DNA from 2 places in the Nocardioides panzhihuensis genome. Region 2 is predicted to be linked to the other one. Evidence: riboswitches for the same ligand, from Rfam matches in the RefSeq annotation. Region 2 holds a riboswitch; the other holds the start of a gene.
What was found. Region 2 has a riboswitch for thiamine pyrophosphate ahead of BJ988_RS23030 (thiamine ABC transporter substrate-binding protein). Riboswitches for the same ligand answer to the same signal wherever they lie in the genome.
Positions count from the first base shown of each region.

Region 1 (15,511 bases), 4.2 Mb from region 2:
TGCCGGACGGCTCCTTGAAGTCACCCAGGACGCCGTTGCCCTCGACGATCACGTGCACGTTCGGCGGCACGGTGACCTTCACGCTGCCCAGGACCGAGGTCGCGCTGATGACCACCTCGCGCGCGGAGTAGTGCGCCTCGCGCAGGTCGATGTTGGCATCACCCAGCACCGCGTTGACCGACAGCTGCTGCGGAACCATCCATACGCCCTTGCGCTCGACATTGCTCAGGAACGCGCTGGCACTGTCGTTCTCCTCGCCCGCACCGTAGACGACCGGCAGAGCGCCGGACCCCGCGGGAGGTGCCACCGGCGGCCGCCCCGCGACCGGGAGGTCCTGCGTGATCGGCTCCAGGTCGGCGTACGTCTTGGCCTTGTAGGCCTCCTCGATCCGCTCCTCGAGCTCGTCGATGTCCAGCCGGCCCTCGCCGGCGGCCTCGCGCAGGATGTCGGCCACCTCATGGCGGTCGGCGTCGCTGATTCGCAGGTCGGCTCGTCGAGGCTGGCCGGGATGCGGTTCGGGGAGTCCCATGATCATGAATGCTATCGGCGATCGTGGCTGCCGTCTGTCAGGATCATCCCTGATCCTTTTACCTCGGCGCCGGTTTCTCGCTCGGGGTCCTGCGCTTACCTGATGGTAAGTACCCCAGTAAATAGTGGGTACTCCCGCCGATCGACGATCTCCGCCAGCATGGATGTCGTGTCAGAAACCGATCGAAACCCGACCCACCCGACCCACCCGACCGACGTCAGCGTGCTCGGCCTCGGCGCGATGGGCAGCGCGCTGGCGTCTGCCCTGCTCGACGCCGGCCGCTCCGTGACCGTCTGGAACCGCACCCCTGGCCGCGCCACCGACCTGGTGGGCCGAGGCGCCGATGCCGCGCACTCGGCCCAGGAGGCAGTGCTGGCCAGCCCCGTGATCATCGCCTGCCTGCTCAAGCGCTCCTCGGTCGAGGAGACCCTCGACCCGGTCGCCGGCGAGCTGCGCGGACGCACCCTGGTCAACGTGACCACCACGACTCCGAACGAGTCCCGCGAGCTCGCCGCCTGGGCGGCCGAGCACGGCATCGACTACCTCGACGGCGCCATCATGGCCGTGCCGTCGATGATCGGATCCCGTTCGGGGCAGATCTTCTACAGCGGCTCACGAGCGGCGTACGAAGCCCTCCTGCCGATGCTCGAGGTCTGGGCCACCAGCGAGTTCCACGGCGAGGACGCCGGCCGGGCGTCGCTGGTGGACCTGGCCATGCTGTCGGGGATGTACCAGATGTTCACGGGCTTCTTCCACGGCGCCGCGATGGTCGCCGCCATGGGGATGAGCGCGTCCGAGTTCGCCACCCGGCAGGCGCCGTTCCTGGCGGCGATGACCGAGGAGCTCGGCTCCTACGCGAAGGTCATCGACGGCGGCGACTACACCGTCGCGAGCCAGCAGAGCCTGGACTTCTCCGACCTCACGCACATCGTGCGAGCCAGCGAGGAGGAGGGCGTCGACCCCGCCCCGATCGCCGGGGTCCAGGCGCTGATCAGCGGCCAGATCGCCGCGGGGCATGGTGCGGAGGGGTTCGCCAGGCTCTACGAGAGCCTGGCGAACCGGTAGCACCGTCGGTTCGTCGGGGCGGCGGGTCAGTCGGGTCAGTCGGCGAGCGGGAGATACACCCGGCTTCCCGCCGCCGCGAACTCCTTCGACTTCTCCAGCATCCCCGCCTGGACCTCCTCGGGGGATGCGCCCTCTGTGCTGCCGAAGCGGTCACGTACGTCCTGGCTGATCTTCATCGAGCAGAACTTCGGGCCGCACATGGAGCAGAAGTGAGCGGTCTTGGCGTTCTCCGCCGGGAGGGTCTCGTCGTGGAAGCTCTCCGCGGTGACCGGATCCAGGGACAGGGCGAACTGGTCGCGCCAACGGAACTCGAAGCGTGCCCGGGAGAGGGCGTCATCGTGGTCTCGGGCGCCGGGGTGTCCCTTGGCGATGTCGGCGGCGTGGGCGGCGAGCTTGTAGGTGATCACGCCGGTCTTCACGTCGTCCCGGTCCGGCAGGCCGAGGTGCTCCTTGGGGGTGACGTAGCAGAGCATCGCGGTGCCGTGCATCGCGATCGTGGCCGCGCCGATGGCGCTGGTGATGTGGTCGTAGCCCGGCGCGATGTCGGTCGCGAGCGGGCCGAGCGTGTAGAACGGCGCGCCGTGGCACCACTCCTGCTGGAGGTCGACGTTCTCCTTCACGAGATTGAGCGGGACGTGGCCGGGGCCCTCGACCATGACCTGTACGTCGTGCCGCCAGGCTCGCTCCGTCAGCTCGGCGAGGGTCCGCAGCTCGGAGAGCTGGGCCTCGTCGTTGGCGTCGGCAGTGCAGCCCGGACGGAGGCCGTCACCGAGGGAGAAGGCGACGTCGTACTGCTTGAAGATCTCGCAGAGCTCGTCGAAGTGGGTGTAGAGGAAGCTCTCCTGGTGGTGCGCCAGGCACCAGCCGGCCATGATCGAGCCGCCTCGGCTGACGATGCCGGTGACGCGGTTGGCGGTGAGCGGGACGTATCTCAGCAGGACGCCGGCGTGGATCGTCATGTAGTCGACGCCCTGCTCGGCCTGCTCGATGACGGTGTCGCGGAAGACCTCCCAGGTCAGCTTGTCGGCCTCGCCGTTGACCTTCTCCAGGGCCTGGTAGATGGGGACGGTGCCGATCGGGACCGGGCTGTTGCGCAGGATCCACTCGCGGGTGGCGTGGATGTCGTCGCCGGTGCTGAGGTCCATCACCGTGTCCGCGCCCCAGGTGATCGCGTGGGTGAGCTTGTCGACCTCCTCCGCGATGCTGCTGGTGACCGCGGAGTTGCCGATGTTGGCGTTGATCTTCACCAGGAAGCGCTTGCCGATGATCATCGGCTCGGACTCGGGGTGGTTGACGTTGTTCGGGATGATCGCCCGCCCCGCCGCGACCTCCTCGCGAACCAGCTCGGGGTCGCAGCTCTCCCGCACGGCCACGTAGGCCATCTCCTTGGTGATGATGCCCTGGCGCGCGTAGTGCATCTGCGAGATGTTCTCGCCCTTCCGGGGCTGTCGGCGCTCGCCCTGCCACTCCTGGCTGGCTTCGCCCCGGCGTACGGCGGTCTTGCCGTTGTCCCGGAGGTCTGTCGGACGGCCTTCGTACTGCTCGGTGTCGCCGCGCTTCTCGATCCATTCGAGGCGGCGCGGTGGGAGGCCCTGCTCCGGTCGGGATCCGGGGCCCTCGGTGCAGTAGCGGTCGAAGGTCTCGCCGTTGGTGAGCTCGACCCGGGTCACCGGAACCTTGAGGTCGCCGAGCTCGAGGCGGGTGTGGGCGGGGTGGACGGTCATCGTGTCTCCTTGGTGTGGGCGATCGGTCCCCGGCCTCTTCCGAGGCTCCAGGTCTTGCTGGTTCGAAGCTGTCGGGTGACGTACGCAGCCGCCTGCTCCGCTGCTTCGCGCAGCGACGCGCCGTGGGCGAGGTGAGCGGCCAGGGCCGAGCTGTAGGTGCAGCCGGTGCCGTGGTCGTTCTTCGTGGGGACCGCGGGGTGCGTGAGCGGGATCGGTGGCTTCCCGGGCTCGGCGAGCCAGTCGGTGCAGCTCCCGGTCGCCGCCGGGTCGCCGCCGGTGACGATCACGGTCGCCCCGCTGGTCGAGCCGCCGGTCGCCCCGCTGGTCGAGCCGCCCGTCGAGCCGCCCGTCGAGCCGCCCGTCGCCCCGCTGGTCGAGCCGCCGGTCGCCCCGCTGGTCGAGCCGCCGGTCGCCCCGCTGGTCGAGCCGCGAGCACCAGCGAGCGTGTCGAGACCAACACGGTCCGCTATGCCGCTAGATGGGACTGTGTTGGTCTCGACACGCCTCCGCCTAGCGGCTCCGGCGGCTCGACCAGCGAGGGCGGTGGCGAGCTCCTCGGCCACCTGCCGGGGCGAACCGTCGTGGCCGAGCAACGCCCGCGCCTCGTCGAGGTTGGGGGTGACGACGGTGGCGACGGGGAGCAGGTGGTCGAGGTAGGCGCGGCGTACGTCCTCCCCGCCGAGGACCGCGCCGGAGGTGGCGACGAGGACGGGATCGACGACGAGCAGGCGATCGGCGCACAGGCGGGCGACGAGCTCGACCACCTCGGCGCTGCCGAGCATGCCGGTCTTGACCGCCGCGACCGGGAGGTCGTCGAAGACGGCGCGGAGCTGGGCCTCGACGGTGGCGAGCGGAACGGCGTGGATGTCGCTCACCCCGGTCGTGTCCTGGGCGGTGACCGCGGTGATCACGCAGGCTCCGTGGACCCCGAGCGCGGCGAACGTCGCCAGATCGGCGGCGGTGCCCGCCGCTCCCCCGGAGTCGGTGCCCGCGATGGTGAGCGCGACCGGCGGGTTCATGCGGTCACCTCCGGCTTCGTGGCGGCGAGGACGGCCAGCAGGTCGCGTACGACCTCGGCCGGATCTTCGGCACGCATCACGGCCCCCATCACGGCGACACCGTGGGCGCCGGCCGCCACGGCCTCGGCGGCGTTGTCCGGGGTGATTCCCCCGAGGGCGTACGTCGGGAGCGGCAGGTCACCGAACGCGGCCGGCCCGAGCGGCGGCCCGTAACCGGGCTTGGAGTCGGTCAGCGCGTAAGGACTGAGCATCGCGTAGTCGAACCCGTCCCCGGCGGCGGTGGCGACCTCGGCGGGGCTGTGGCAGCTCCGGCCGAGGGGTAACACGCTGTTCGTAGGTCTATCCGGTCGTTCCGAACGGGCGAGTAGTCCTACGAACGACGTGTTACTGCTCGCGGCGGCGGAGGCAGGCAGGTGCAGGCCGGACGCGGCGGGCAGAGGGGTATGGGCGGCGATCACGTTCAGGCCGAGGTCGGCGACCAGCTCGGCCAGCTTTGCGCGATGCTCTGCGGGCTCGTCGAGTTCGCGGAGTACGACGTGGGTCAGGCCGGCCTCGGCGCATGCGGCCATCGTCGCGAGCAGGCTGCGGCCGAGCGGCAGCTGGGAGCGGTCGGTGAGGACGAGCAGTCGAGGAAGCGCGGTCATGGGGTTCGGGGTCCCCGCGGTGCCCGGAGCGAAGCGAGGACGTCGTGGGGTGATCATGCGATCCGGCCCGCCATCGGCGACGAGGCTCGGGCGACCGCCTGGCGCGGGATCCGGCCGGCGCCACGGGCGGCGCTCCCGGCCTCGACCGCCAGTCGCAGCGCACGGGCCATCCCGACCGGGTCGTCGGCGCGGGTGACCGCGGTGGCGGCCAGGACGGCGGAGCAGCCGAGCTCCATCGCCAACGCCGCGTCCGAGGCGGTCCCGACCCCGGCGTCGAGCACGACCGGCACGTCGACAGCGGCCACTACGGCCTCGATGGCGTAGGGGTTGAGGATGCCCAGCCCCGACCCGATCGGCGAGCCGAGCGGCATCACCGCCGCGCAGCCGGCGTCTGCGAGCCGGCGGGCGAGGACAGGGTCGTCGGTGGCGTACGGAAGGACCGTGAATCCCTTGCGCACCAGCTGTTCGGCGGCCTCGACGAGCTCGACTGCGTCGGGCATCAGCGAGGTCTCGTCGCCGATCACCTCCAGCTTCACCCAGTCGGTCTCCAGCGCCTCGCGGGCGAGCTCGGCGGTCAGCACCGCCTCGCGTGCCGAGAGGCAGCCTGCGGTGTTTGGCAGGATCGGCACCTTCGCGGCGCGCAGCGTCTCGAGCAGCCCGCCGGTCGCCGTCGAGGACGTACGCCGCATCGACACCGTCACCAGACCCGGCTCGGCCGCCTCGATGACGGCCGGGAGCAGGGCCAGGTTGGGCAGGCCGCCGGTGCCGAGGAAGAGGCGCGAGGAGAGCTCGCGCCCGGCGATCTTCAGACTCTGCGTGGGTGAGATGGTCATCCGCCCTGCACCGCCGTCACGATCTCGACGACGTGACCGTCCTGGAGCTGCCATCGCGCCCAATCGTCGCGCGGCACGATCTCCTCGTCCACTGCGACGGCGATGCCACTCGGCCGCCGATCGCCGGTCCGGGCCTCGAGCAGGTCGGCAACGGTGCCGCTGACCTCCGTCGGCTCGCTGTTCACGGTGATCTTCATCCGTCCTCCTTCATCCGGAACCGGCGCGGATCGACCGCGGGTTCCACTGACCCTGTCTCGACGTGATCGGCCACCAGTTGGGCGATGAGGGGCGCCAGCAGGACCCCATTGCGGTAGGCGCCGGCGGCGAGCACGACCCCCGGCTCTTGAGTCGGGCCGACCAGGGGGAGGTTGTCGGCGGTCCCGGGCCTGTCGCGCGACGTCACCTCCACCACGCTGGCTCGGTCGAGCGCCGGGACCACCCGGCGCGCGGAGTCGAGGAGACGCCACACGCCCTCGACCGTCGGCAGGAGCGGGCCGTCCCGCTCCTCGGAGGTCGCTCCGATGACCACCTCGTCGCTGCCGGTCCTCGGCACCACGTAGACCTGCTCGCCGTGGACCCAGGCCCTCACGGTCCGCTCCACCCGCTCCTGCGTCCGTAGGCGCACCACGTCGCCGCGCACGGGCCGGATGAGGGATGAGTACGGATCAGGGAGCTGCGCGCCGGTCGCGATGACGGTCACGTCCGACGCTGATGTGTTGGTCTCGACACGCCTCCGCCTTGCGGCTCCGAGGTCTGAACGAAGTGGCCTTCGACCGGCGGTTGCGTCGGTCGTGTCGAGACCAACACGGTCGCCAACCCGATCGAGCAGGGCCGCGACGACCGCACGCGGGTCGACGGAATGGTCCTCGGCGAGGAAGGCCCCACCGGCGACGCGGCCGAGTCCGGGCTCGCGGGCGAGCAGCTCGCGGCGTACGAGTCTCTCGTAGGGGACTCCGGCGAGGTCGAGCACCGCGAGCTGCCGCTCGACCTGCTGGACGTCCCCGGCATCGACGCCGGCCAGCACCGTCCCGCGGGTGTGGACCGGAACTCCGAGCCGGGCGGCGAAATCGGGCCAGAGCGCCAGCGACGACAGGCACAGCCGGGTCAGGTCCTCCTCACCGTGCCACGCCTCACCGGCGGGGCTGAGCATCCCGGCCGCGGCGTAGGACGCCCCCGATCCCGGAGCGGGATCGACGACCGTGACGTCATGGCCGCGGCGGATCAGCTCGTCGGCCACGGACAGCCCGACGATCCCGGCACCGAGGACCTGCACCCGCATCAGCCGACCGCTTCCACGAGCTCCTTCGCGGCTTGGAGTGGATCGGGTTGTCGCCAGAGCCCACCGATCACGGCGACCCCGTGGGCACCGGCGGCGCGCACCGCGCCGGCCGACGTCGTCGAGATCCCGCCGATCGCGATCAGCGGGAGCACCCCGGCTGCGTCAGCGACGGCAGAGACGCCGAGCGGGTCGGGAAGCCCGGCCTTGGACGAGGTCGCGAAGACCGGCCCGAAGCCGGCGTAGTCAGCACCTGCGGCGGCCGCCGCCTCGACCGCGGCACGGTCGCGGCAGGTCGCGCCGACCAGAAGACCCGGAGCGACCGCGTCGGCCATCCGCCGAGCCTCGGCCAGCGGCAGGTCGGAGGCACCGAGGTGGACGCCGTGCGCACCGGCCGCGAGCGCCACGTCGAGCCGGTCGTCGACGACCACACAGGCGTCGTACGTCCCGACCCGCTCGATGACGGCCGCGGTCAGAGCGAGCAGCTCGCGGGTCGTCGCTGCCTTGTCGCGCACCTGGAAGCCGGCGACGCCGAGCTCCGCGAAGGCGGGCAGCAGCGCGAGATCCTCGCTCGAGGAGACCAGGCAGAAAATACGTGGAAGAGGCACAACCAATCACTTCCTTCGCCGGCATGATCCGGATCAGGTGTAACGGTCGGAGCGGCCTTAGCTCCCTCTCAGCCCGCTGCCGCGGACTCCCGTGTGGACGTCTCCGACCATAGCGCGCACCACCGAGAACCCCCAGCCCTAGGCCCATCCAGCGGGATACCTCTGGTAGGTCGAGATCCGCGGCGCCGTCGCCCCTGACCCCCGCGACGAGCCGATCGTGTCGATCGACGATCGTGGCGCGCGAGGGTCTGGCGCCGCGATGTGACGTGCCCTACAGTCTTCCTGAGCGATTGATTCTGCCGATACAAGCATTGATTCGATCATAAACGATCATTCAGGCCGCGTCGGCCCGACCTCGACCTCGGAGCGAAAACATGCAGACGACGTCCATCACCACGCCCGACACCAAGCTCGCTACCGGATTCTCCCGGCGCAGCGTCCTGGGCTCCGCCGCCGCAGTGGGCGGGGCCGCCCTGGGCATCGGCGCCCTCACCGCCGGCGCCACCCCGGCGCGGGCCGCCGGCCAGCGCACCATGGTCAACCAGCCCTTCGAGGCGCACGAGATCGTCCGGATCGGGCTGATCGGCCTCGGCAACCGCGGCTTCGGCATGGCCCGTGGCTGGGCCGACATCCCCGGCGCGCAGGTGGTCGCGGTATGCGACATCCGCGCCGACCGCGCCACGCGAGTGGCCGACGACCTCGTCGCGCGCGGCAAGACCCGCCCCAAGGAGTACGGCGGCAAGCGTGACTCCTTCAAGCAGATGCTCAACCGCGAGGAGCTCGACCTCGTCTACATCGCCACCCCCTGGGAGTTCCACTACGACCAGGCGCGGACCTCGATGCTGGCCGGCGCGCACGTCGCCGTCGAGCTGCCGATCGCCACGGAGCTCAACGAGCTGTGGGACCTCGTCAACACCTCCGAGATGACCCGGAAGCACCTGCTGCTCGCCGAGAACTGCAGCTACGGCCGCAACGAGCTGGCGATGCTCAAGATGGCGCACGAGGGGGTCTTCGGCGACATCACCCACGGCGCCGGCGGCTACCTGCACGATCTGCGAGCCCTGCTGTTCAACGACGGCTACTACACCGACGACTGGCGGCGCCTGTGGCACACCCGCAGCACCGCCAGCTTCTACCCGATGCACGGCCTGGCGCCGATCGCTGCCGCGATGGACGTCAACCGCGGCGACCGAGCCGTCACGCTGGCCGCCACCGCGACCGCGCCGCGGGGCCTGGCCGACTACCGCGAGCGCTTCGTGCCCCGCGACCACCGGTCGTGGAAGGAGGAGTACATCAACGGCGACCGCATCAGCTGCGAGATCACCACTTCCGGGGGTCGCACCATCAGCGCCGAGCACAACGTGAGCCAGCCCCGGCCCTACAGCCGCATCAACAGCATCGAGGGCAGCCGCGGCCTGTTCGAGGACTACGTCGGCGGCGACTCGACCGGCGCCCGCGTCTACGCCGAGCCGCTGCACAGCGGCGACACCTGGCGCGGCTTCAAGGCGCTGCGCCAAGAGTTCGACCACTGGCTCTGGAAGGAGCTCGAGGACGATGCCTCCGGTAGCGGTCACGGCGGCATGGACTACATCCTGCAGTGGCGTCTCATCCAGACGATGCGCGCCGGGCTGGTCCCCGACATCGACGTCTACGACTCGGCCATGTGGTGCTCACCGGTCCCGCTGAGCGTCGAGTCGCTGGCCAAGAACGGCAAGCCGGTGGAGATCCCCGACTTCACCCGGGGCAATTGGCGCAAGCCGAGGGTCGGCCTCGACTCGCGCCAGACCGAGATGCCCCCCGTCCCCTGATCCCTACCGACCTCACCTTCCGAAAGGCACCTACCATGGTCGCTCCGTCGTTCCTCGCCCGCGCGGCTCTCGCGCTCACGATCGCCCTCGGCGGTCTTCTGGTGGCCTCCGCCGCCACCACAGCGGCACCGGCAGCGGCTTCGGCGACCACGGACACGGTCGGCGTCACCATCGGAGCGGTCGACCTCGACGGACCGGCCATCGTCGAGGTGCCGGTCACCGTGCGCAACCAGTCGACGGCGGCGCTGCGCAAGCTCACGGTCTCGTTCCGGGGACCGGTGGGCTGGCAGGTCGCCCCGGCTTCGCGGTCGGTCTCGGGAGCCGTGAAGCCGGGCGCCAGCGCCACCGTCACCTTCTCGGTGCGGGTGCCCGAGCGGCGTCCGGGCTTCCATCTGCGCACCTTCACCGCCACGGCCGCCTACAGCGGCGGTGACGGCGCGGGTGCCGCGGTCGGCACGCGGGTGGAGCGCTCCGGCGAGCCGATGGCCAATCTGGCGGCGGCCTACAACAACACCGGGGTCACCGACGAGAGCGCCACCACCGCCGGGAACTTCGACGGTGCCGGCAACAGCTTCTCGGCCCAGAAGCTGGCCGACGTGGGCCTGGGCCGGGGGACCGAGGTCGAGGCGCTGGGCGCCACCCTGACGATGCCCGACGTCGCACCCGGCACGGCCGACAACGTCGCCAGCGGCGGCCAAGCCGTGAAGGTGAGCGGCAGCGGCGACGCGCTGGTCCTGCTCGGCTCGGGCAGCAGCTTCGGTGCCACTGGCACGATCACCGTCTTCTACACCGACGGCACGTCCTCGACGGACGAGACCGGTCTGCCCAACTGGTCGTTCCAGGAGGCCGACGCGCACGGCGCGACGTTGGTAGCCTCGAGCGTCGGCCGCAACCGACCCGACGGGTACGGCGACGCGGCCTACCAGTACCGGGTCTTCGCCAACTCGGTGCCGCTGACCGCCGGCAAGACCGTCGACTTCGTGGTCCTGCCCGCTAACAGTGCCCTGCATGTGTTCGCGATGGGCCTCGCCGGCTGACCCGCTCGGGTAGGTTGCCGAAGTCAGGAGAGCACCCGAGCGAGTTCGAGGATCACATGTCCAGACACAGCCGGCTCGTGGCAGTGCTCACCGATGCCTGAGCGCGTCCTGCGGGTGGGGCTGGTGGGCTCCGGGCCCTGGGCCCGGCTGGCTGTGGCGCCGGCGCTCGCCGCCGCACCCGAGGTGCGGCTGACCCACGGCTGGTCGCGCAACGACGCCGACCTCGCCGACCTGGCCCGCCGACACGGCTTCGAGCCGACGAGCACCTACGTCGACCTGCTGGACCGGGTCGACGTCGTCGCGTTCTGCGTGCCGCCCGACGTCCAGGCCGGGCTGACGCCGGCGGCGTTGGACGCCGGCAAGGCGCTGCTGCTCGAGAAGCCGGTGGCCCGTCGGGTCGAGCAGGCCGAGCGGCTGCACGGACATCCCGAGCCGGTGCTCGTCCACTACTCCCGGCTGCTCGACAGCACCGTCGCCCCGTGGTTGGACGCCGCGGCCGAACGCACGTGGTCATCGGCGAGAGCAGTGCTCACGAACACGGCCACGGTCGGCGACGACCCCTTCGGCCGATCTGCGTGGCGGCGCGAGACCGACGGCGCCCTGTGGGATCTCGGACCCCACGTGCTCGCCGCCCTGCAGGTCGCGCTCGGTCACGTGACGACCGTCTCGGCCCGCCGTACCGACGAGGGCATCGTGCTCGAGACCACCCATGCGCGAGGGGCGAGCGCGCGGTCGCTGGTGTCGGTCTCGGCGTCCACGAAGCAGGACGTCCTCGAGCTGGTCGGCGCCGACGACTGCGTGCACCGCCTGCCCCCGGACCCACGGCAGAGCGGGGTCCAGACCTACCGCGCGCTCGTCTCCGGCCTGGTGCCGCCGTCCGGCCCGTCCCGCGGCCCATGCGCCGCGGCGGTGATGGATCCCGCCTTCAGTACCTCCGTGGTGGCGACGCTGGTCGCGGCATCGGCGGCCCTGCGAGCCGGGCCCGCCGCCTGACTGCCGGCTCCCAGCCCCCGCCCCGCCCCGCGCCTAACAGCCACGACTCCACGCCGCTCTCGAGCAGGCTGGCGCCAACATCCTCTGCCCTCGGTGTCGGCCCCGGAGCCAACGCCGGGACCGAGGCCGGGACCGAGGCCGGGGGCGGCGTACGATTCCCTTTCGTGGCTGACGTTGAGTTCCGGTACTCCGACCTCCTCCCGACCGGCAAGGACGACACTCCTTACCGGCTGATCAGCAGCGAGGGGGTGGAAGAGATCGAGGTCGACGGGCGCAAGTTCTTGCGTGTCGACCCCGAGGCGATCCGGCAGCTGACCGCCGAGGCGATGAAGGACATCAACCAGTACCTCCGCCCGGCCCACCTGAAGCAGCTCCGCAAGATCATCGACGACCCCGAGGCCTCCGGCAACGACCGCTTCGTCGCGCTCGACCTGCTCAAGAACGTCAACATCTCCGCCGGCGGGATCCTGCCGATGTGCCAGGACACCGGCACCGCGATCGTGATGGGCAAGAAGTCCGAGGGCGTGCTCACCGGCGCCGACGACGCCGAGACCGTCAGCCGCGGTGTCTTCGACGCCTACACCAAGCTCAACCTGCGCTACTCCCAGCTGGCGCCGCTGACCACGTACGAGGAGAAGAACACCGGCTCCAACCTGCCCGCGCAGGTCGAGATCTACTCGACCGCCGAGGGCGAGAACGGCCCGGAGTACAAGTTCCTCTTCATGGCCAAGGGCGGCGGCTCGGCCAACAAGTCGTTCCTGTTCCAGGAGACCAAGGCGATCCTGCACCCCGACCGGATCCTGAGCTTCCTCGACGAGAAGATCCGGTCGCTGGGCACGGCCGCGTGCCCGCCGTACCACCTCGCCGTCGTCATCGGCGGGACGTCCGCGGAGTTCGCCCTGAAGACGGCCAAGTACGCCTCGGCCCACTACCTCGACAACCTGCCGACCGAGGGGTCGATGTCGGCCCACGGCTTCCGCGACACGGAGCTGGAGGAGAAGGTCTTCGAGCTGACCCAGTCCTTCGGGATCGGGGCCCAGTTCGGCGGCAAGTACTTCTGCCACGACGTACGCGTCGTCCGACTCCCCCGCCACGGCGCCTCCTGCCCGGTGGCGATCGCGGTCTCCTGCTCCGCCGACCGCCAGGCGCTGGGCAAGATCACCCGCGACGGGGTGTTCCTCGAGCAGCTCGAGACCGACCCGGCCCAGTACATGCCGGACGCCGGGCTGGCCGAGGAGATCGCGGCCGGTGAGGTCGTGGACATCGACCTCAACCAGCCGATGTCGGAGATCCTCGCGACGCTCTCCCAGCACCCGGTCAAGACCCGACTCTCCCTGTCCGGCCCGATGGTCGTGGCCCGCGACATCGCCCACGCCAAGATCAAGGAGCGGCTGGACGCCGGCGAGGAGATGCCGGAGTACATGAAGAACCACCCGGTCTACTACGCCGGCCCCGCCAAGACACCGGAAGGCATGGCGAGCGGCTCCTTCGGGCCGACCACCGCCGGACGGATGGACTCCTACGTCGAGCAGTTCCAGGCCGCCGGCGGCTCCATGGTCATGCTCGCCAAGGGCAACCGCTCCAAGGTCGTCGCCGAGGCCTGCGGGACGTACGGCGGCTTCTACCTCGGCTCCATCGGCGGCCCGGCCGCCCGGCTCGCGCAGGACTGCATCAAGTCCGTCGAGGTGCTCGAGTACCCCGAGCTCGGCATGGAGGCGGTCTGGAAGATCGAGGTGGAGAACTTCCCCGCCTTCATCGTGGTCGACGGCGAGGGCAACGACTTCTTCACCGACCCGAGCGGGACGACCACGATCCCGCTCACCGGCATCCGGGTGCGTTCCAAGGAACGCTGAGCGGACCTCCGCCGGCATTGAGCCTCGGCGTTGCGGGACGACCGGATAAGTTGATGGGCGCCGATCCCCCAACGACGAGGAGACCCTCATGCAGTGCCCCATCGACGGTGCCACCCTGGTGATGAGCGAGCGCCAAGGCATCGAGATCGACTACTGCCCGCAATGCCGTGGCGTGTGGCTGGACCGCGGCGAGATCGACAAGATCATCGAGCGGTCCGTCGGCGCCCCGCAGCCCGGAAGCCGCCAGCAGCCCCGCCAGGAGCAGCGCGACGAGCGACGCCCTGAGAAGCGGGAGTACGAGCGGCGCGACTATGACGACGACCGCCACAAGGACAACCGACGCGGCCACCACCGCGAGTCCTGGTTGGGTGACCTCTTCGGCTGATCCTGCTGGAGGCCACGAACGCGCTTGACGGTCCCTGCGACACGCCGACATGCGGTGTGTCGCAGGGGCTTTCGCGGGCCCTATGGCCGCCGCTCACGTCCTAGCAGTCCGAAGACCCCGAAGCCGCGACGGGTCCCCGCCCGGCCGCAGGGTCCCTAGACGTCGTTGTCGCGCCGGTTCTCGGGCGGCGCCTCGCTCGGTCCGGACCCCTGCGTGTCCGGGCTGCCGGACTCGGAGTCGGGATAGCCCGCCGTCGCGTCCGCGGGCGCGATCGGAGTACCGCCCTCGTCCTCGTCGAGGCGTTGGGTCTCGGAGACCTGCCCGGACTCCTCGGTGTATTCGGGGTCGTCGGGCCCCTCTGCTGGAAGCTGCTCGTGGCTCATGTCCCTGCGGTACCCCGTTGCCGGGCGAACCACTCCCTCCGGAGCAGCCCGAACACCCACGAGTCGGAGACGTCGCCGTTCACGACGCAGTCCTCGCGAAGCGTCCCCTCCAGCTTGAACCCGAGCTTCTCCAGCACCCGAGCGGAGGGGGCATTGCGGGTGTCGGCCTCCGCCTGGACCCGGTTCAGATCCAGCGCGTCGAACGCCCATCCCAGCATCGCGTCCGCGGCCTCGGTCGCGTAACCCTGCCCCCAGGCAGGTCTGCCGAGGCAGTAGCCCAGCGATGCGCTGCGATAGTCGGCGTTCCACGAGTTCAACGTGCACCAGCCGAGAAACGCCCCGTCGCCGGCCCGCTCGATCACCACCCGAGCCCCGCTGCCCTCCTCCCCCATCTCGTGACTTCTCACAATGAAGCGGTCCGCCTGTGATCGCTCCGTCCACGGCGGAGCGTCCCAGTAGCGGAGCACCTCGCCATCGCTCTGCAACGCGAAGAGCTCGTCCGCATCGGAGCCGGTGAACGGGCGCAGCCGCAACCGCGCCGTGATCAAGGCGGGCGTGGGCAGCGACATGGACCCATGCTGTCAGCCCGTGGCCGTTCGCCACACCAGTTTTTCGGCGCCCCGACAGTTGCCCGTCATTCGAGTCCGAGCGCCGACATCGCTTCTCGCCATGCCTCGGGACTGCCGGCCGCCAAGAGGCCCTCACGACGATCCGCCGGGTCGTACGTCGAGCCGTCTAGGCGGGCAACGACTCCACCAGCCTCCCTCAGCAACAGGGCGCCTGGAGCGTGGTCCCAGGGCAGAGTACGCCAGTACAGCATGAAGTCGCCGTCACCCTTCGCGATTGCGGGGTACTCGATGCTGGCAGCAGTCGCTTGCGGCTCCAGGGTCGCGAACCGATGCTCGTTGTGCTCGATCACAGCTCGAACATCGACCGGCAGGAACCGCTTCTTGACCGCGCCGTGGAGGCTGGTCGAGGAGCGCCGGACCGCCAGGCGCTCACCTGACTCGGTCTCGTACGCGCCAGCACCATGCTCCGCAACGAAGGTCCGGTAGTGCTCGGGCTGGTGAATGATTGCGAGCACGGTCTCGCTGTTGACCACCAGTGCCGCCATTACTCCGTAGTCCGGCGAACCAGATGCGAAGGCGCCGGTGCCGTCGAGCGGGTCCAACAGCCACACGGGCTGCTCGCCAGAGAGATGGCGAAGCAACGACGGGTCCTCGGCGGCAGCCTCCTCCCCGATCACGACGCTTCCTGGGACCACAGCGCACAGGCGATCGGAGAGGGCCTTCTCGCATTCCTGGTCGGCAACGGTGACGACCTCACCAGGCGACTTCTCCCAGATGTCCTCGGT
Region 1 covers NZ_JACBZR010000001.1:619,369-634,879, reverse strand. Annotated here, with positions in the region: gene BJ988_RS02815 (DUF1707 SHOCT-like domain-containing protein) at 1-529, opposite strand, end outside; gene BJ988_RS02810 (NAD(P)-dependent oxidoreductase) at 689-1,594, shown strand; gene thiC (phosphomethylpyrimidine synthase ThiC) at 1,630-3,318, opposite strand; gene thiD (bifunctional hydroxymethylpyrimidine kinase/phosphomethylpyrimidine kinase) at 3,315-4,337, opposite strand; gene BJ988_RS02790 (thiamine phosphate synthase) at 4,334-4,981, opposite strand; gene BJ988_RS02785 (thiazole synthase) at 5,035-5,814, opposite strand; gene thiS (sulfur carrier protein ThiS) at 5,811-6,011, opposite strand; gene thiO (glycine oxidase ThiO) at 6,008-7,093, opposite strand; gene BJ988_RS02770 (thiamine phosphate synthase) at 7,093-7,698, opposite strand; TPP riboswitch at 7,692-7,801, opposite strand; gene BJ988_RS02765 (Gfo/Idh/MocA family protein) at 8,073-9,506, shown strand; gene BJ988_RS02760 (NEW3 domain-containing protein) at 9,542-10,543, shown strand; gene BJ988_RS02755 (Gfo/Idh/MocA family protein) at 10,637-11,536, shown strand; gene BJ988_RS02750 (FumA C-terminus/TtdB family hydratase beta subunit) at 11,701-13,389, shown strand; gene BJ988_RS02745 (TFIIB-type zinc ribbon-containing protein) at 13,478-13,774, shown strand; gene BJ988_RS02740 (hypothetical protein) at 13,930-14,157, opposite strand; gene BJ988_RS02735 (GNAT family N-acetyltransferase) at 14,154-14,726, opposite strand; gene BJ988_RS02730 (inositol monophosphatase family protein) at 14,792-15,511, opposite strand, start outside.
Region 1: it holds a riboswitch for thiamine pyrophosphate, as region 2 does, so the genes downstream of both, BJ988_RS02770 (thiamine phosphate synthase) here and BJ988_RS23030 (thiamine ABC transporter substrate-binding protein) in region 2, are expected to answer to the same signal.

Region 2 (15,511 bases):
GACACGTCGCGACCGCCGCCATCGCGTCGTCGAGGGCGTCGCGTACGTCCAGGGTCTCCTCCGGCTTGAACCCGTCGGCCATGAGTACGACGACGAACGGGGTGCCGCGGACGTCGACCGCGACGCCGGACAGCCCGGAGACGCCGCTGAGGGTGCCGGTCTTGGCCCGGACGCGGCCGCGACCAGGCTCGGCGTCGAAGTTGAACCGCCGGGAGAGCGAGCCGATCCAGCCGGCGACCGGGAGGCCGGTCATCGCCGGCGCGAGCTCGGGACGGCCGGAGCTGGCGGCGGTCTGGAGCGCGCTCACCAGGAGCGCCGGCGGGATCCGGTTCTGCCGGGAGAGCCCGGACCCGTCGAGGAGAACCAGGCCGCTGGTGTCGATGCCGAGCTCCTTCAGCGTGGCGGTGATCGCCGCGGTGGAGCCGTCGAAAGTCGGCGCACCGGCCGCCAGCCCGACCTGGCGGGCGAGCACTTCGGCGAGCTGGTTGTCGCTGTACTCCAGGGTGTACTCGACGATCTCGCGCAGGGTGTCGCCGCGGTGCACGGCGAGCTGGGCGCCGGACTTCGTCCCCTTGGCCGGCTTGCCGGCGACCTTCACGCCGTGCTTCGCCAGGGCCTTCTTGAACTGGGCGGCGGCCTGCATGGACGGGTCCTGGCTGTAACCGGTCGCCTGCGAGCCGCCGTGGTCGACCAGCAGCGCGGTGATCCCGCCGACCTCCTCACCCAGGTAGATGCGTCGCCAGGTCGGGCTCACCGCGGGGCCTTCGAAGAGGGTGTCGTCGTAGGCGAGGCGCACCGTCTTGGTCGCGCCGAGCTCCCGGGCCGTCTCGGCGGCGAGGGTGTCGAGGTCGCTGCTGGTGAGGGATGCGTCACCGCCGCCGACGAGGGTGACGGTGGTCCCCTGCAGCGTGGTGCTGGTCTCGAAGCGGCGCTCCGGGCCGTACGCCTCCAGCACCGCCACGCTGGTCAGCACCTTCGTGACGCTGGCCGGGGTCGCCGCCCCCGTGCCGTGGGTGACCAGCGGGGCGCCCTCGAGCGGCGCGATCGCGGCCTTGAGGTGTTTGCCGAGCCGCTTGTCGCGGACCATCTCGCGCATCACCTGCTCCAACGCGACCTGGTCCGGCCTCCCGGGCGCTCGCGTCTGCTCGCCCTCGACCGCCGCGGGGCTCACGGCGGCGATGCTCAGCGGTGCCGGCGGCGGGGTCGGCGCGACGTTGCCGCGGGCGTAGCGCACCCATCCCAGGGCGTACGCAGCTGCCGCAGCTCCCACCAGGAGCGCGAGCACCAGCGGCACCACGACCACCAGTTTCCCGCGGCCCTCCGGCTCTTCGGAGGGCCACTTGGGCTCGCTTTGGGGCTTCACGGATATCCTCCTCGATGCCGGATCTGACGCTGATCGATGTCAGACTGTCCGGCATTCCGTTTTGGGTTCGTCTGGAGGCAGAGAAGTGACGCAGGAGTTCGACGTACTGATCGAGGTCCCCAAGGGATCCCGCAACAAGTACGAGGTGGACCACGAGTCGAACCGGCTTCGACTCGACCGCGTGCTGTTCACCTCCATGATGTACCCCGCAGACTACGGCTACATCGAAGACACCCTCGGTGGGGATGGTGACCCGCTCGACGCGCTGGTCCTGACCCCCTACCCGCTCTTCCCCGGTGTGCTGGTCGAGGCCCGTCCGGTCGCGATGTACGTCATGGAGGACGAGAAGGGCCAGGACGAGAAGGTCCTCTGCGTCCCCTGCGACCCCCGCTTCGACCACATCCAGGACCTCGCGGACGTCGACGAGTGGACGCTCAACGAGATCAAGCACTTCTTCGAGCACTACAAGGACCTCGAGCCCGGCAAGACCGTCAAGGGCTCCGACTGGGTCGGCAAGGCCGCCGCGGAGGCAGAGATCGCCGCCTCCATCGACCGGTTCAAGAACACCGCCCACTGAGGGTTCCGTGGGCGGGGGGCGGCGCCTGCTGCTTAGGTGGACAGTCCCCCGCTGTGGCGGGGGACTGTCGGCATTTTGGCCGGGCTGGGGCGGCGTTTTCGTGCATAGGTGACGTTCTGACGGCACCCGGTCGCACCGAGCCGCCACTTCCCCACCCCGGCGGAATAGTGGGTACCCGACTAGCGCCACAACCACGGATCACCGCATCGGCGGGAAATTGCTGCAGCCACAACCCGCTTGCACCCCCATTAGCCCACCGAGGCGGGGTCATGTCGGCGGCCTCGATCGCGTCACTCGTAGCCCGGGAAGTGAGCTTTCCAGCGGTCCGATAGGACCGCAAGAACACCCGGCTCACCCCGCTTGCGCAACACGCGATGGATCCGCTCGAGCGTGTCCCCCGGAGTCTTGTAGATGCCCTTGGCGATGACCACGATGATCCGCCATTCGTCGTCATCGATCTTCTCGCGGCGAACCAGATCGGATTCCCACTGCTCCTCCCGTTCGATATGGGCTCGTCCGTCGTATTCGACGATCGTCCGGGACGCTCGATAGCTCAGGTCATATCTACGGAGCTCGGTCTCGTTGCCGACGAGGGCGTTCACCTCCGGCTCGGGCAGGCCGGCGAGCACGATCAGCATCCGAGTGCGTGTCTCCATGGGAGAGTCGACGCCCTCCCGGACGTACGACACGGCCTCTCGAGCAAGGTCGGCACCCGGTCCGCTCGCCGCCTGGCACGCCGCGACCAGAGAGCCGAGACTGATCATCCCCTTGCGCACCATGTGGTCACCGACAACGACGAGGTCGACCAGCGAGATCATTGTCGCGAGCTCGAGGAAGACCTGAGACGGCGCAGATACGGTGACGTCCTCGACCTTCGTCACCATGCCGGATGGTGCCGAGTGGCACGTGATGTCGGGACGCCCTCGCCGGTGGTTCCGATCGACCACGGTGACGTGCTCTCCTGGGAGCACCGGGATCGGGAGCCTCAGGACCCGGGCAGCTGTCGCATGGCTCGCCCAAGCGACCCCTCGCACCGAGACCAGCACCGCCCGCGCGAGCACCAACGGAGTCGGCTCGACCTCACGCGAGATGTAGATGCCATGGAAAAGGCGTCGATACTCACGACGCATCCGCAGCGGGTCGAAACCCACTGCACGCGCTGCTGAGCGGCGGAACGGGTGTCGAACGTCGACCATGGGGACGTCGCCCACGTCGCTCTCGGCTTCGACGACGCTCACCACAACGTCCATCTCCATTTTCCTGCCAGGGCAGGGAATTTTCGCCGTAAAACTCGGGCAGTTGCAGCACTCTCCCGCACCGGCGGGGAAGTGCCTCTCAAGGTGGGCCAGATCCAGTTCATGGGATCGACCGTCGCATCCGGGACCGACCATTTCGACGCGTCAAACAGCCGCTGTGGACAACTCGCTCCCGAACCTTGCTTGTGGACGGACAGTGGCCCGCGCGACCACCACCACCCAGCACCGATCAACCCGGTGACACATCCGTGCCCTGACCACCGCAATATCCCGCCGTTGCGGGCAAGTGTCCGCCCCGAGACTCCCGCACCCCAGCACTCCCCCACCAAGGCGGGAGAATGCCCGCGGCCGACGCAGCCTCAGTCGCCCAAAGCAGCGAGAACGGCGGCGTAGGTGCCGTCCTCGTCACCATCTACGCTTGCGATGATCCGAGTTGCGGGCCTCTTCTCGGCAAGCTCACCAAGCTTCTCCGCATAAGCCATCAGCGACGCGTCCCCGCCACCCTCGGCTACAAGTGCGCGCACCGTGGAGTGCCACGGATCAACACCGTCGTCGCGATCATGAAAGCGACGCACGGCATCCGTGGATTCCGTCGCGAGCAGTATCTCGACGAACTCCGCACCGGCGTCGAGAGCGGCCCGTTCGAACCTTTCGACCTCACTCACGCGAGCCAGCAGCTGCGGCAGCACGACGTCGCCGGACTCGCGCAGGAACCCGGTTATCAGACCGATCGCCGCGGGGCGTATGCGGGCGCCGGCGCCGACGAAGTCTTCCCGCCACCCGCCGATGAACGTACGCAGCACATCGACGTCGCACACGAGTGTTCCCGGATGCGCCGCGGCGTAGCGGCGGGCGATCGTCGACTTTCCCACGCCAGGCATTCCGTTGAGCAAGATCAGACGAGCCACGCGGTGACCGTACCGGGCCGATCCGCAGGTTCCCGCCAAAGCGGGAAACTGCACGCCGCTGAGCCGACCGTCGGCCGCACTTCCACGCCTTGGCGGGAAAGTGCAGCGCGCCACCCCCTCAGCCCAGCAGATCCTCCGCCCGCAGCAGCTCCTCAGGCACCCCGAAGCCGTCGACGAGCAGCCGAGCGTGTGGCCGCAGCTCGCGGCAGAGGCGGTTGACCTCGGCGATGATGGCCTTGGAGCGCTCGGAGGAGAGGCGGCCGTGCTCCATGAACCACGCCCGGTCGGCCTCGATGACCGAGAGCGCGCTGAGGTCGCAGAGGAGGTCCATCAGATCGCGGACGGCTCCCTCGGGGAGCTCGCGCACCTTCGCCCGGAACGCCTCGTGGATCAGCCGCTCGACGTGCGCGTGCGCGACCCCGATGACGTGGTCCTGCACGGTCGAGAACACCGCGCCGGGCTCCCGGCCGGCCTTGACGCCCGACTGGAGTCGCCGGGCGACACCGGCGAGCATGTGCTCCTCGCGGAAGCGCAGCATCGTCAGGTGGTAGTCGGAGTCGAGGATGTCCGGCTCGCGCTCGCCCGCGATCGGCACGACGTCACGGACCCGTTCGAGCAGCTTGTGCACGGCGGTCCGCTCCAGGACGGTCTCGACCGCGAGACCGGCGACGAAGCGCACCAGATCCAGCTGGTCCATCTCCTCGAACTCGCTGGAGTAGCCGGTGAGCAGCCCCTTGGCGACCAACTGAAGCAGCACCGTGTTGTCACCCTCGAACGTCGTGAAGACGTCCGTGTCGGCCTTCAGCGCCGTGAACCGGTTGACGGCCAGATAGCCCGCCCCGCCGCACGCCTCGCGGCACTCCTGGATCGTCCGGGTCGCGTGCCAGGTCGCCAGCGCCTTGGTTCCGGCCGCTCGCGACTCGAGCTCGCGCCGGGCATGCTCCGAGGTGGAGACACCGGAGAAGACGTCGTGCAGGTCGTCGCGTACGACCTCCTGCGCGAAACGCATCGCGTAGGTCCGCGCGACCAGCGGCAGCAGCCTCCGCTGGTGCTGACCGTAGTCCAGCAGCAGCGACTCCTCGGCGTCCGACGACGCCTCGAACTGCCTACGCCGCAGCGCGTAGCGGACCGCGATCGTCAGCGCGACCTCCGATGCCCGGATCGCGGCGCCACCCACCGAGACACGGCCCTGGACGAGCGTCCCGAGCATGGTGAAGAAGCGCCGCCCGGCCGACTCGATCTCGGAGACGTACTCACCGGCCTCGGTGACGTCCGCGAAACGGTTCAGCAGCGACGTACGCGGCACCCGCACGCCCGAGAACCACAGCCGTCCGTTGTCGACGCCGTTGAGCCCCATCTTGGGTCCGTCGTCCTCGATCCGCACTCCGGGCGCAGCCGTGCCGTCGACCCGGATCGGCACCACGAGAGCGTGCACCCCACGCTCCTCACCGCCGACCACGAGCTGCGCGAACACGACGGCCAGCTCACCATGACAGGCGGCGTTGCCGATGTAGTCCTTGTACGCATCCTCCCGAGTCGTCTCGATGACGAACTCATGCGTGGCCGGGTCGTAGGTGGCCACGGTCGCCACCGCGGCGACGTTGGAACCGTGGCCGTGCTCGGTCATCGCGAAGCAGCCGAGCAGCCGCCCGGCGACGATGTCGGCGAGGTAGCGATCGTGGTGGCGTTCGGTCCCCAGCTGGAGGATCGCACCGCCGAAGAGGCCGAACTGCACACCCGACTTCACCAGCAGCGACAGGTCGCCTCCGGCCATCTCCTCGAAGGCGGCGATGGAGGCGCCGACGTCACCGCCCCCGCCGTACTCCTTCGGGAACCCGAGCCCGGTCAGGCCGCTCGCGGAGACGTCGAGGAGCACCTCCCTGACCCGCTCGCGATACTCCGCCCGGGGCAGCTCCTCGACCTCGTCGAGGAGGTCGGCCCGCTCGGCGAGCGCCTTGCGTACGTCCTGTCTGACCCCGGCGTAGCGCCCGTCGAGAAGTGAGGTCAGTGATGTGGCATCGATGGCGGTCACGCCACCAGCCTAAGCCCCGTCCAAGCCCGGATCAGGCTCGGATCAGGCTGGGATCAGGTCAGCTCGTGGGAGACCTTCGACTCGCGGTCGGCGATCTCGTCGGACTCCGCGACGAGCCGCCGCACGCCCTTGCGCTGGAACTTCTGGTTGGCCACCAGCCCACCGAAGTAGTAGGCGACCAGCGCGATCATGCAGCCGGCGATGTCGTCGGCGAGGTAGTGCCAGCCGAAGTAGATGGTCGCGACGACGGTGATCCCGAAGTTGATCCACCCGGCCCAGCGGGCGATCTTGTTGTTGATCGTCGCATGGATCATCAGGGCCATCAGCAGGGTGATGCCGCAGTGCAGCGAGGCGAACCCGCCGACCGACTGCACCACGTTGGCGTCGACGTCGAAGAGGACGTGCTGTCGGGTGAAGACCAGCGACTCCATCAGGGTGCTCGCTGGCGTGTCCGGCAGATCGGCGTAGAGATAGGGGTACTGCAACCCCGGGCCAACCGTGGGCAGGCAGTAGTAGGAGACGGTGCCGAGGATCCAGGCGATGCACTGCGAGCTCACGAACCAGTAGCCGTAGGCGAGGTTGCGCGACCACACCAGCCACCCGGCGACGGCGAACGGCACCAGCGGCAGGAACCACATGTAGATGTAGGAGAGGAACCAGGCCACCCAGCCGGTGCCGAGCAGGTCGTGGAGCACGATCGCCGGGTCGGCTCCGAAGAGGACCGCCTTGTCGATCAGGTGCAGCTCGTGGTCGAACTCGTAGGTCTCCGGCACCACGAACGGCAGGAACGACTTGAGGTTCCGGTAGCAGACGTAGACGAGGTAGAAGCAGACGATGCCCATCGCCACGAGCGTCAGGCGCTCACGGGTCCAGTGGGTGCGGATCCGGTCCTTGAAGATGGGGCCCATCTCCCGCCACCGGAACCGCGCCAGCCAGAGCGTACGTGGCACGAGGTCGACGAGGAGCGCGGCTCCGACGAGGAGGGGAAGGCGGAGCCAGGACGGTCCGAGGAAGCCCTCCGGGTCGAGCATGCGCTTGTCGACGATCTGCGCGGTCACGACTGCGATCAGACCGAAGATCAGCGCGCTGCTGACGAGAAAGATCTGAGCGCGGCGATACATAGCCGCTAATTCTAAGTGGCGGGTGGCTACGGGGCCCATTCCTGGGCGCATCATTCCTGGGCGCGTGATCGCTGGACGTGTGACCCGGGGACGGCCAGGCGATTCGGCTCGACCCGCAGTCCGACCCTCTCCCCCGGCGCGGGCGCCGAGTCGGCGACGGCGTCGACCTCACCGACGTCGTCGAGACGTACGACGAGCCGATGCTGCTCCGGCGTAGCCCTGGCCGAGACCACGGTGCCGGTGAGCGGTCCGGCCGGGTCGGCGACGAAGGCGGAGCGACGGAGCGCGACAGCTCCGGCCGGATCCATCCCGGCGGCCGTCAGGACCGTGTACGCCGCCGGCCCCTCGAGCACACGGGCATAGCCCAGGAACAGGGCTGCCCAGGTGTCGATAGGTGTGGCCCACACCTCCTGGAGGGTCCCCTGCTGCACCAGTCGACCGTCGCGCAGGAGCGCGATCCGGTCGGCCACCGCGAACGCCTCCTCCTGGTCGTGCGTGACCATCAGCGCGGTGGTGCCGGCCTCGTGCAGGATCCGGCGCAGGTCGCCCGCCAGACGTTCCCGCAGTCCCGCGTCGAGCGCGGAGAGCGGCTCGTCGAGGAGCAGCAGCCGCGGCTCGACCGCGAGCGCCCGGGCGAGCGCGACCCGTTGCCGTTCGCCGCCGCTCAGCGTGCCGGGGAGGCGGTCCTGGTAACCACCCAGACCGACGAGCTCCAGCAGGTCATCGACCCGCTTCCTACGTTCGGCAGTCGGGATGCGGCGCAGCCGCATCGGGTAGGCGACGTTGTTCGCGACGGTCAGGTGCGAGAACAGCTGCCCGTCCTGGAACATGAGCGCGAACCCGCGCTTGTGCGTCGGCACCCCTCGCAGGGCCCGCCCGTCCCAGCTGATCGCCCCCGTCGCCGGCTCCAGCCCGGCCACCGCCCTCAGCAGCGTCGACTTCCCCGACCCCGACGGCCCGAGCAGCGCCAGCACCTCGCCGTCGGCCAGCTCCAGGCTGACGTCCTCGACGGCGGTCTTCCCGTCGTACGTAACCGACACCTCACTCAGCGACAGCATCGCAACCTCGATCCTGCCGAGACGACCGGAGCGAGGTCGAGCGGCGAGCTTGCTCGTCCGCTCGCGCCGAGCGAGGGAGTGACCGCGCGAAGCGCGGAGGCGTCAGCCCCGTCGGCCGAGGCGTCAGCCCCGTCGGCCGAGGCGTCACGGAGGTCGGCCGAGATGGCACAGCCGTGACGTCTCGGCCGACGCGAGTGACGCCTCGGCCGACGCGGGTGACTTCTCGGCGTACGTTCACAGTGCTCCGATCGACGGGACGCGGAGACGCTCGACGAGGAGCATCACGACGGCGGTGGTGGCGGCGAGGACACAGGCGGCCGCGAGGGCCATGCCGTAGTTGTCCGAGCCGGGACGGGACAGCAGCCGGAGGATGACGACCGGGAGGGTGGGCCGTTCCTCGCGGACGAGGAAGGACGTCGCGCCGAACTCCCCCAGCGAAGCCGCGAACGCGAAGCCCGCGGAGGCGAGGAGCGGCTTCCAGACGGCAGGTACGTCGACGGTCATGACCGCGCGCAGCGGCCCGGCCCCGAGGCCGGCGGCGGCCTGGCGCAGCCGGTCGTCGACCGACGCCAGAACCGGTACGAGGGTGCGTACGACCAAGGGCAGTGCGACCAGTGCCTGGGCCAGCGGCACCAGCCAGGGCTCGTCGCGGAAGTCCAGCGCGCCGGATCCGAGCGTCAGGTAGAGCCCGAGCCCGAGCGTGACCGCGCTGACCCCGAGCGGCACCATGAAGAGCCCGTCGAGGACGGAGCGCACCCGCCGCTCGGCACGGGTCCGGGACCGCCGGGTCACCGCGAACGCCACCAGCAGCCCGAGCGTGAGCGCGACCACGGACGCCTGAACCGCGACCGTCAGCGACGTCATCAGCGCGGTCGTGACCGGCACCGGCAGCGGCGGGTCGAAGCCAGGGGTCTGCAGGGCCGCGTAGTTCGCGAGGCTCCACCGGTCGTCGACCCGCAGCGACCCGAGCAGCAGCGCCAGCAGCGGCCCGGCGACCAGCAGGACGAGCACCGACGTCGACAGCAGCACCGGGAGGTCCCGCAGCGAGACCCGCCGGCGGCGTACGACGACCCGCGACTGCGCGGGGTCGGCCACCGAGCGCAGTCGGCCAGCCACCACCAGCAGCCCGATGACGACGACGAGCTGGAGCACCGACAGCACCGCGGCACCAGGAAGGTCGAACAGGGTGAAGGTGAGCTTGTAGATCTCGGTCTCGATGCTGTTGTAGCGCACGCCGCCGAGGGTGAGCACGATCCCGAACGCGGTCGCGCAGAAGAGGAAGACCACCGAAGCCGCGGAGACGATCGCCGGCCGCAGCGCAGGCAGCGTGATCGTCCAGAAAACACGAGAAGGCCCCGCCCCCAGCGCAGCCGCGGCCTCCCCCGGGCGGGGATCGAGCGACTCCCATGCCGCCCCAACCGCCCGGATCACGACCGAGGCGTTGAAGAAGACGAGCCCGAGGATGATCGCGGTCGGCGTGCCGTCGAGCCCCAGCCCGGCCAACAGACCCGCCTCGCCGATGAGCTCACGGAAGGCGACCCCGACGACGACGGTGGGCAGCACGAAGGGCACCAGCAGCCCCGCCCGGATCACCCGTTGCAGCGGAAAACTCAGCCGGTGGAGGGCGAAGGCGGCCGGCAGCCCCAGCGCCACACTCAGCGCCGTCGCCAGGCCCGAGGACCACAACGTGAACCAGAGCGCCCGCTGGATCTCCGAGCGCTGCAACACCCGGATCGCGACCGCAGGGTCGAACGAGTCCGATGCGAACAGGCCACGCTGCACCATCCCGGTGACCGGCAGGACGAAGAAGACCGCCAGCACCGCCACCGGGAGGGCGGCGAGCGCGACCAGCACCGCTGGTCGAGCCGAGCTCGCGAGGAACGAGCGAACTCGTGTCGAGACCAACACAGTCACTTCGCGATCGTGTCACTCCAGGTCGCCAGCCACGCTTCACGGTTCTTCTCGATCTCCTCCGGCTCGACGGAGAGCGGGGAGGTCGGCTGCTGGGCGAACTTCGCCCAGTCGGCCGGCAGCTCGACGCTCGAGGAGACCGGGAAGACGTACATGCTCTCCGGCAACGCCCCCTGCACGCTGCCGGAGAGCATGAAGTCGATCAGCGCCTGAGCGCCCTCGGGGTTGTCTGCGCCCTTGAGCACACCGGCGTACTCGACCTGCCGGAAGCAGGTGTCCAGCAGCGCCTCGGTCGTCGTCTTGCCGTCCTTGACGGTGAAAGCCGGCGAGGAGTCGTACGACACGACGATCGGCCGCGTGCCCTTGCCGCCGCCCTGGGTGAAGTCGGAGTAGTAGGCCTGGTCCCAGCCGTCGACGACCTTGGCGCCGTTGTCCATCAGCTTGCCCCAGTAGTCCGACCAGCCGTCCTCGCCGTACTCGGCGACGGTCGCCAGCAGGAACGCCATCCCCGGCGTCGACGTCGCCGCGCCCGGTGTCACGAAGAGATCCTTGTACGCAGGCTCGGCCAGGTCATCGAGCGACTCCGGCGGCGCCAGCTTCTTCGCGGCGAACCACTTGGTGTCGATGTTGACGCACACGCTGCCGTTGTCGACCGGGGTGAGGAAGTGCTCCTCGTCGCCGGGGAGGTTGAACTCGTCGACCCCGGCCGGGACGGTCTCGGGCGTATAGGCCGCCAACGCTCCCTGGTCGATCGCCCGGCTGGCGAAGGTGTTGTCCACGCCGAAGACCGCGTCGCCGTCGGGGTTGCCGGTGTCCAAGGCGATCTTGGTGGTCAGCTCGCCACCGTCGCCCGCGTGCCGGATCTCGGCGGTGTAGCCGGTCTTCTCGGTGAACTCGGCCAGCACCTCCTTCGGCAGCGTGAAGCTGTCGTGGGTCAGCAGCACGACCGACTTGTCGTCGGAGCCGCTGGACGGCTTGGCGTCGGGCTCGGCGGACGTGCCCCCGCACGCGGACAGGAGGAGCGCCGAGATAGCAGTGGCAGCGATGGCAGGCGTACGCATGCGCATTTCTGACTCCCTTCGCCGGTATCAACCGGAGCAGGTTCGGAGGGTCTGCGGCGCTTGTCGCCACACTCTCAGGCCTCGCGGCCTCCCCTGTCTGTTCCCGCCAACACTACTGCTTGCGACAATCCATCCCATGACCGACGTCGCCATCTCGTCCTTCGACGACCTCTCCCCGAAGACCGCGTACGCCCTGTGGCAGCTGCGCCAGCAGGTGTTCGTCGTCGAGCAGGACTGCCCGTACCTCGACCTGGACGGCCGCGACCTCGAAGCCGGGACGCGTCACGTGGTCCTGAGCGACGGCGACCAGCTCGCCGGGACCGCCCGCATCCTCGACGACGGCGACGTGTGGCGCATCGGCCGAGTCGTCCTCTCCCCCACCCACCGCGGCAAGGGCCTGGCCGACGTGCTCATGAGGGCCGCCATCGAGGCTGTCACCGACCGCGACATCGTCCTGGACGCTCAGTCACCGCTGGCCGGCTGGTACGCCAAGCTCGGTTTCGCCGCGGACGGCGAGGAGTTCCTCGAGGACGGCATCCCGCACACCCCGATGCGGCTCAGGCGATAGGAAGCAGCCGGTTCGACAGGACGCGCGCGGTCGCGCGGAGCGTCTCGAGGTCGGTGCCAGCACGACCCATGTAGACCAGGCCCTGCTGCGCGGTGAGCAGGGTGCGCGCGAGCTCACCCGCGTCCTCGTCGGCCAGGAGGTCGCCGTCGCGCTGCGCCCGCTCGACGCAGGCGGCGATCAGGTCGGCCAGCGCGTCGTACGTCTGCTTCGCCTCGGCACGAACATCGGCATGCTCCGTGGCCAGCTCGCAGGTGGAGTTGGCCAGGAAGCAGCCGCGGTCAGCACCTGGGCCGACCGGTGCCACCAGCACCTTCCGCAGCGCGTCGATGGCGCGCGGCTCGCTCTCCAAAGTGGCGCGCGTCCCTTCTTTCCCCTCGGCGTTGTAGGCCTTCAGGGTGCGCAGGAACAGCGCATGCTTGTCCCCGTACGCCCCATAGAGGCTGCCCTTGCCGAGCCCGCTGATGCGCATCAGGTCCTGCAGCGTCGTCGCCGCGTACCCGGCGTCCCAGAACCGGTCCCGGAGATCGCGCAGCACCTGTTCCTCGTCGAAAGTCCTCGGCCTCGCCATGTCCTCGAGCCTAACCCTTGATTGACCGGATGGTCCAGAATCCCTTATGGTGGACCGACCAGTCCAGAACACATCGAAGGAGTCACAGGTGGCAACACTGAAGAACAAGGTCGCACTGATCACGGGCGGCTCACGAGGGCTCGGCGCGGCAACCGCGCGGGCGCTCGCGGCTGACGGTGCCGACATCGCGATCACCTACGTCTCATCGAAGGAGAAGGCAGCAGCGGTCGTCGACGAGCTGACCGCGCTCGGTGTCCGGGCACGCGCATTCCACAACGACCAGGCCGACACGGGCGCCGCGCCCGGGCTGATCGTGAACGTCGTCGAGCACTTCGGCGGGCTCGACATCCTGGTCAACAACGCGGCGATCAGCGTCGAGCAAGGCGTCGCCGTCGACTCACCTGACGCCGACATCGACGAGTGGGACCGCATGCATGCGACCAACTACACCGGCGTCATCGCCGTCACCCGCGCGGCGACGAAGGTGCTGCGCGACGGGGGACGCATCGTCACGGTGAGCTCGGGCGTCGCCGCTCGCACCGGGGTCCCCGGGTTGGCGGACTACGCGGCCACCAAGGCCGGCATCGCCGCCTACACCCGCGGCATCGCGCGCGACTTGGCCCCGCGGGGCATCACCGCGAACGTGATCCAGGCCGGGCTGATGGAGACCGGGATGGCACCCCCCGACCCGGAAACGCTGGCAGCTCTGACCTCCAGCCTGGCGATCCAGCGCCAGGGGCGCCCCGAGGAGCAGGCCGAGGGGATCCGATTTCTCGTGTCCCCCACCGCGTCCTACATCACCGGAGCCGTCCTCGACACCAACGGCGGCTACACCGCCTGAGGAGACGAGGTCAGACAGCGGCGAAGAGGACGCTGGCCTCGGTCTCCTCGCGCGTCGCCTGACCACGCGCCACGAGGAGCTCGAGGTGGGCCTTGGTCTCCATGACCGCGAGGCCGGCGTTGAAGTAGTCGAGCTCGGCGAAGGCACGCTCGTGGCGGGTCCAGCCGAGGTCGTTGGCCACCTCCAGCGCCGAGCGCCGGCCGGCGCGCAGCGAGGCCAGCGACTGGGCCAGCCGCGACTCGTGATGGGCCAGGAGCTCGTCGACGCGGGTGTGGGAAGACGAGGCGACCGGACCGTGGGCGGGGAGAAGCCGCAGGTCGGGCATGGACCTGACCTTGGTCAGGGAGGCCATGAAGTCGCCGAGGGGGTCGACGACGGGCACCGGCTCGAAGCCGATCGACGGCGTGATCGTGGGCAGCACGTGGTCGCCCGCGAACAGGACCGAGCCGGCCAGGTCCGCGTAGACGTAGTGGCCCTGGGTGTGCCCAGGGGTGTGCACGGCATCGAGGTCGCGGCCGGCCACGTCGAGGCGTACGTCGCCCTCGAGCCAGCGGTCGGGCATCCGCCAGTGCGACAGGTCGGGCGCTGGCGGCGGATTGGCGGCCCACTTCGCAGCCAGATCGTGGGCACCCGCGTAGGCCAGCAGCCGATCGGTCGAGACCCAGCCGTCGAGGCGATGTCCTGAGCTTGTCGAAGGGTCGCCGTTGGTGAGCTCCAAGGTGGGCCGGTCACCGGCGCCGAGGAGCACGTCCGCGCCGAACTCCGCGCCCAGGACGGAGGCGAGCGTGTAGTGATCACGATGCACATGGGTGACCAGGAACCGCCGGATGTCGCCGAACAAGAAGCCGAGATTCTTCAACCCGGCCGAGAGAGCAGAACGTCCCTCGGTGATCGCCCAGCCGCCGTCGACGAGCGAGAGCCCGTCGTCACCTTCGAGGACGTAGATGTTCACCGCCTTGAGCCCGTCCATCGGCAACGGGAGCGGGATCCGATGTACGCCGTCGGCGACCGTCCACGCGCCCGGAGCCGACCAGTGTTCCCCCGAGTCAGGCGAGATTGCGGTGGCTGTCGACTGACTCATCGGCTGATCGGTCTCCTTCGGGTCGACCTCTCCAGAGCCACAGCAGACCCAGGATCGGCAACAGGGCAGGAACGAAACCGTATCCGCTCCCGAACCTCGACCATACCGATGCGTCCGGGAACCAGGACGGCACCGCCAGCGAGAGCGCTCCGACGACGACGACCCCGGCCAGCTCGATCCACAGCATGACCTTCGCGAACCCGGCCGAGCCGTTGGCCGCTCGGCGGATCGCGAACCAGCCCGCGACATAGGTCGCCGCAGCGACCACCGAGAGCGTGTAGGCGACCGGCGCCTCGTCGAACCGGGTGAAGACCTGGACCAGCGACCGGGCGCCGGCGGCAAGCGCGAAGATCGCGTAGACGGCAAGCAGCACCAGGTGCGGACCGGAACGGGTCTTGGCGGTCGAGGTCGTGCTCACCTGACCATCATGACGCGTACGGCCACGACCCCGGTCGCCAGGGCCGCCGCCGCGATCACGCCGGAGGACCACGTCGAGCGGTCCTCACGCATCGTCTGCAGCGCCAGGGGCATCAGGCAGACCAGCGCCCCGAGATAGCCGAGGAAGGTCGACAGCGACTCCGGCTTGCGTCCGGCAGACCAGCCCGCCAGCGCACCCAGCGCGAGCACGATCGCCAGGATCTCGAGCATCCACGCCACCTGGTCGAGCCACTTCGGCCGGGGCGCCCTCAGGACCACGCCGAGAGCGGCCGCGATCGTGACGAACGCGGCATACCCGGCCACGATAAATCCGATCAGAGTCACGGCGTCCACATGCCAATCTTCTCCAATGACCTCCACATCGCCCGATCCGGGGCTCGTCGCCCGCCTCCGCGCCGCGGGCTGCGTCTTCGCCGAGGACGAGGCGGCGCTGCTCGAAGGGGAACCGGTCTCGGCGCAGGAGCGAGAAGCGATGGTCGTACGCCGCCTCGCCGGTGAGCCGCTGGAGCTGATCCTGGGGTCGGCCGAGTTCTGCGGGCTCCGGATCCGGGTGGCGCCAGGGGTGTTCGTGCCCCGACAGCGCTCGGCCCTGATGGTCGAGCTCGCCTACCGGAGCGTCGAGCGGGGCGTGGCCCGGAAGGTCCTCGACCTCGGCTGCGGGACCGGGGCGCTGGGTGCCGCCGTCGCGGCACGTGTCCAGGACGCCGAGGTCTGGGCCACTGACATCG
Region 2 covers NZ_JACBZR010000001.1:4,851,127-4,866,637, forward strand. Annotated here, with positions in the region: gene dacB (D-alanyl-D-alanine carboxypeptidase/D-alanyl-D-alanine endopeptidase) at 1-1,363, opposite strand, end outside; gene BJ988_RS22995 (inorganic diphosphatase) at 1,449-1,940, shown strand; gene BJ988_RS23000 (hypothetical protein) at 2,231-3,178, opposite strand; gene BJ988_RS23005 (AAA family ATPase) at 3,556-4,104, opposite strand; gene BJ988_RS23010 (acyl-CoA dehydrogenase family protein) at 4,223-6,136, opposite strand; gene BJ988_RS23015 (phosphatase PAP2 family protein) at 6,190-7,257, opposite strand; gene BJ988_RS23020 (ABC transporter ATP-binding protein) at 7,308-8,315, opposite strand; gene BJ988_RS23025 (ABC transporter permease) at 8,550-10,229, opposite strand; gene BJ988_RS23030 (thiamine ABC transporter substrate-binding protein) at 10,226-11,287, opposite strand; TPP riboswitch at 11,284-11,392, opposite strand; gene BJ988_RS23035 (GNAT family N-acetyltransferase) at 11,424-11,855, shown strand; gene BJ988_RS23040 (TetR/AcrR family transcriptional regulator) at 11,845-12,423, opposite strand; gene BJ988_RS23045 (SDR family NAD(P)-dependent oxidoreductase) at 12,512-13,264, shown strand; gene BJ988_RS23050 (MBL fold metallo-hydrolase) at 13,275-14,345, opposite strand; gene BJ988_RS23055 (hypothetical protein) at 14,311-14,763, opposite strand; gene BJ988_RS23060 (hypothetical protein) at 14,760-15,116, opposite strand; gene BJ988_RS23065 (putative protein N(5)-glutamine methyltransferase) at 15,133-15,511, shown strand, end outside.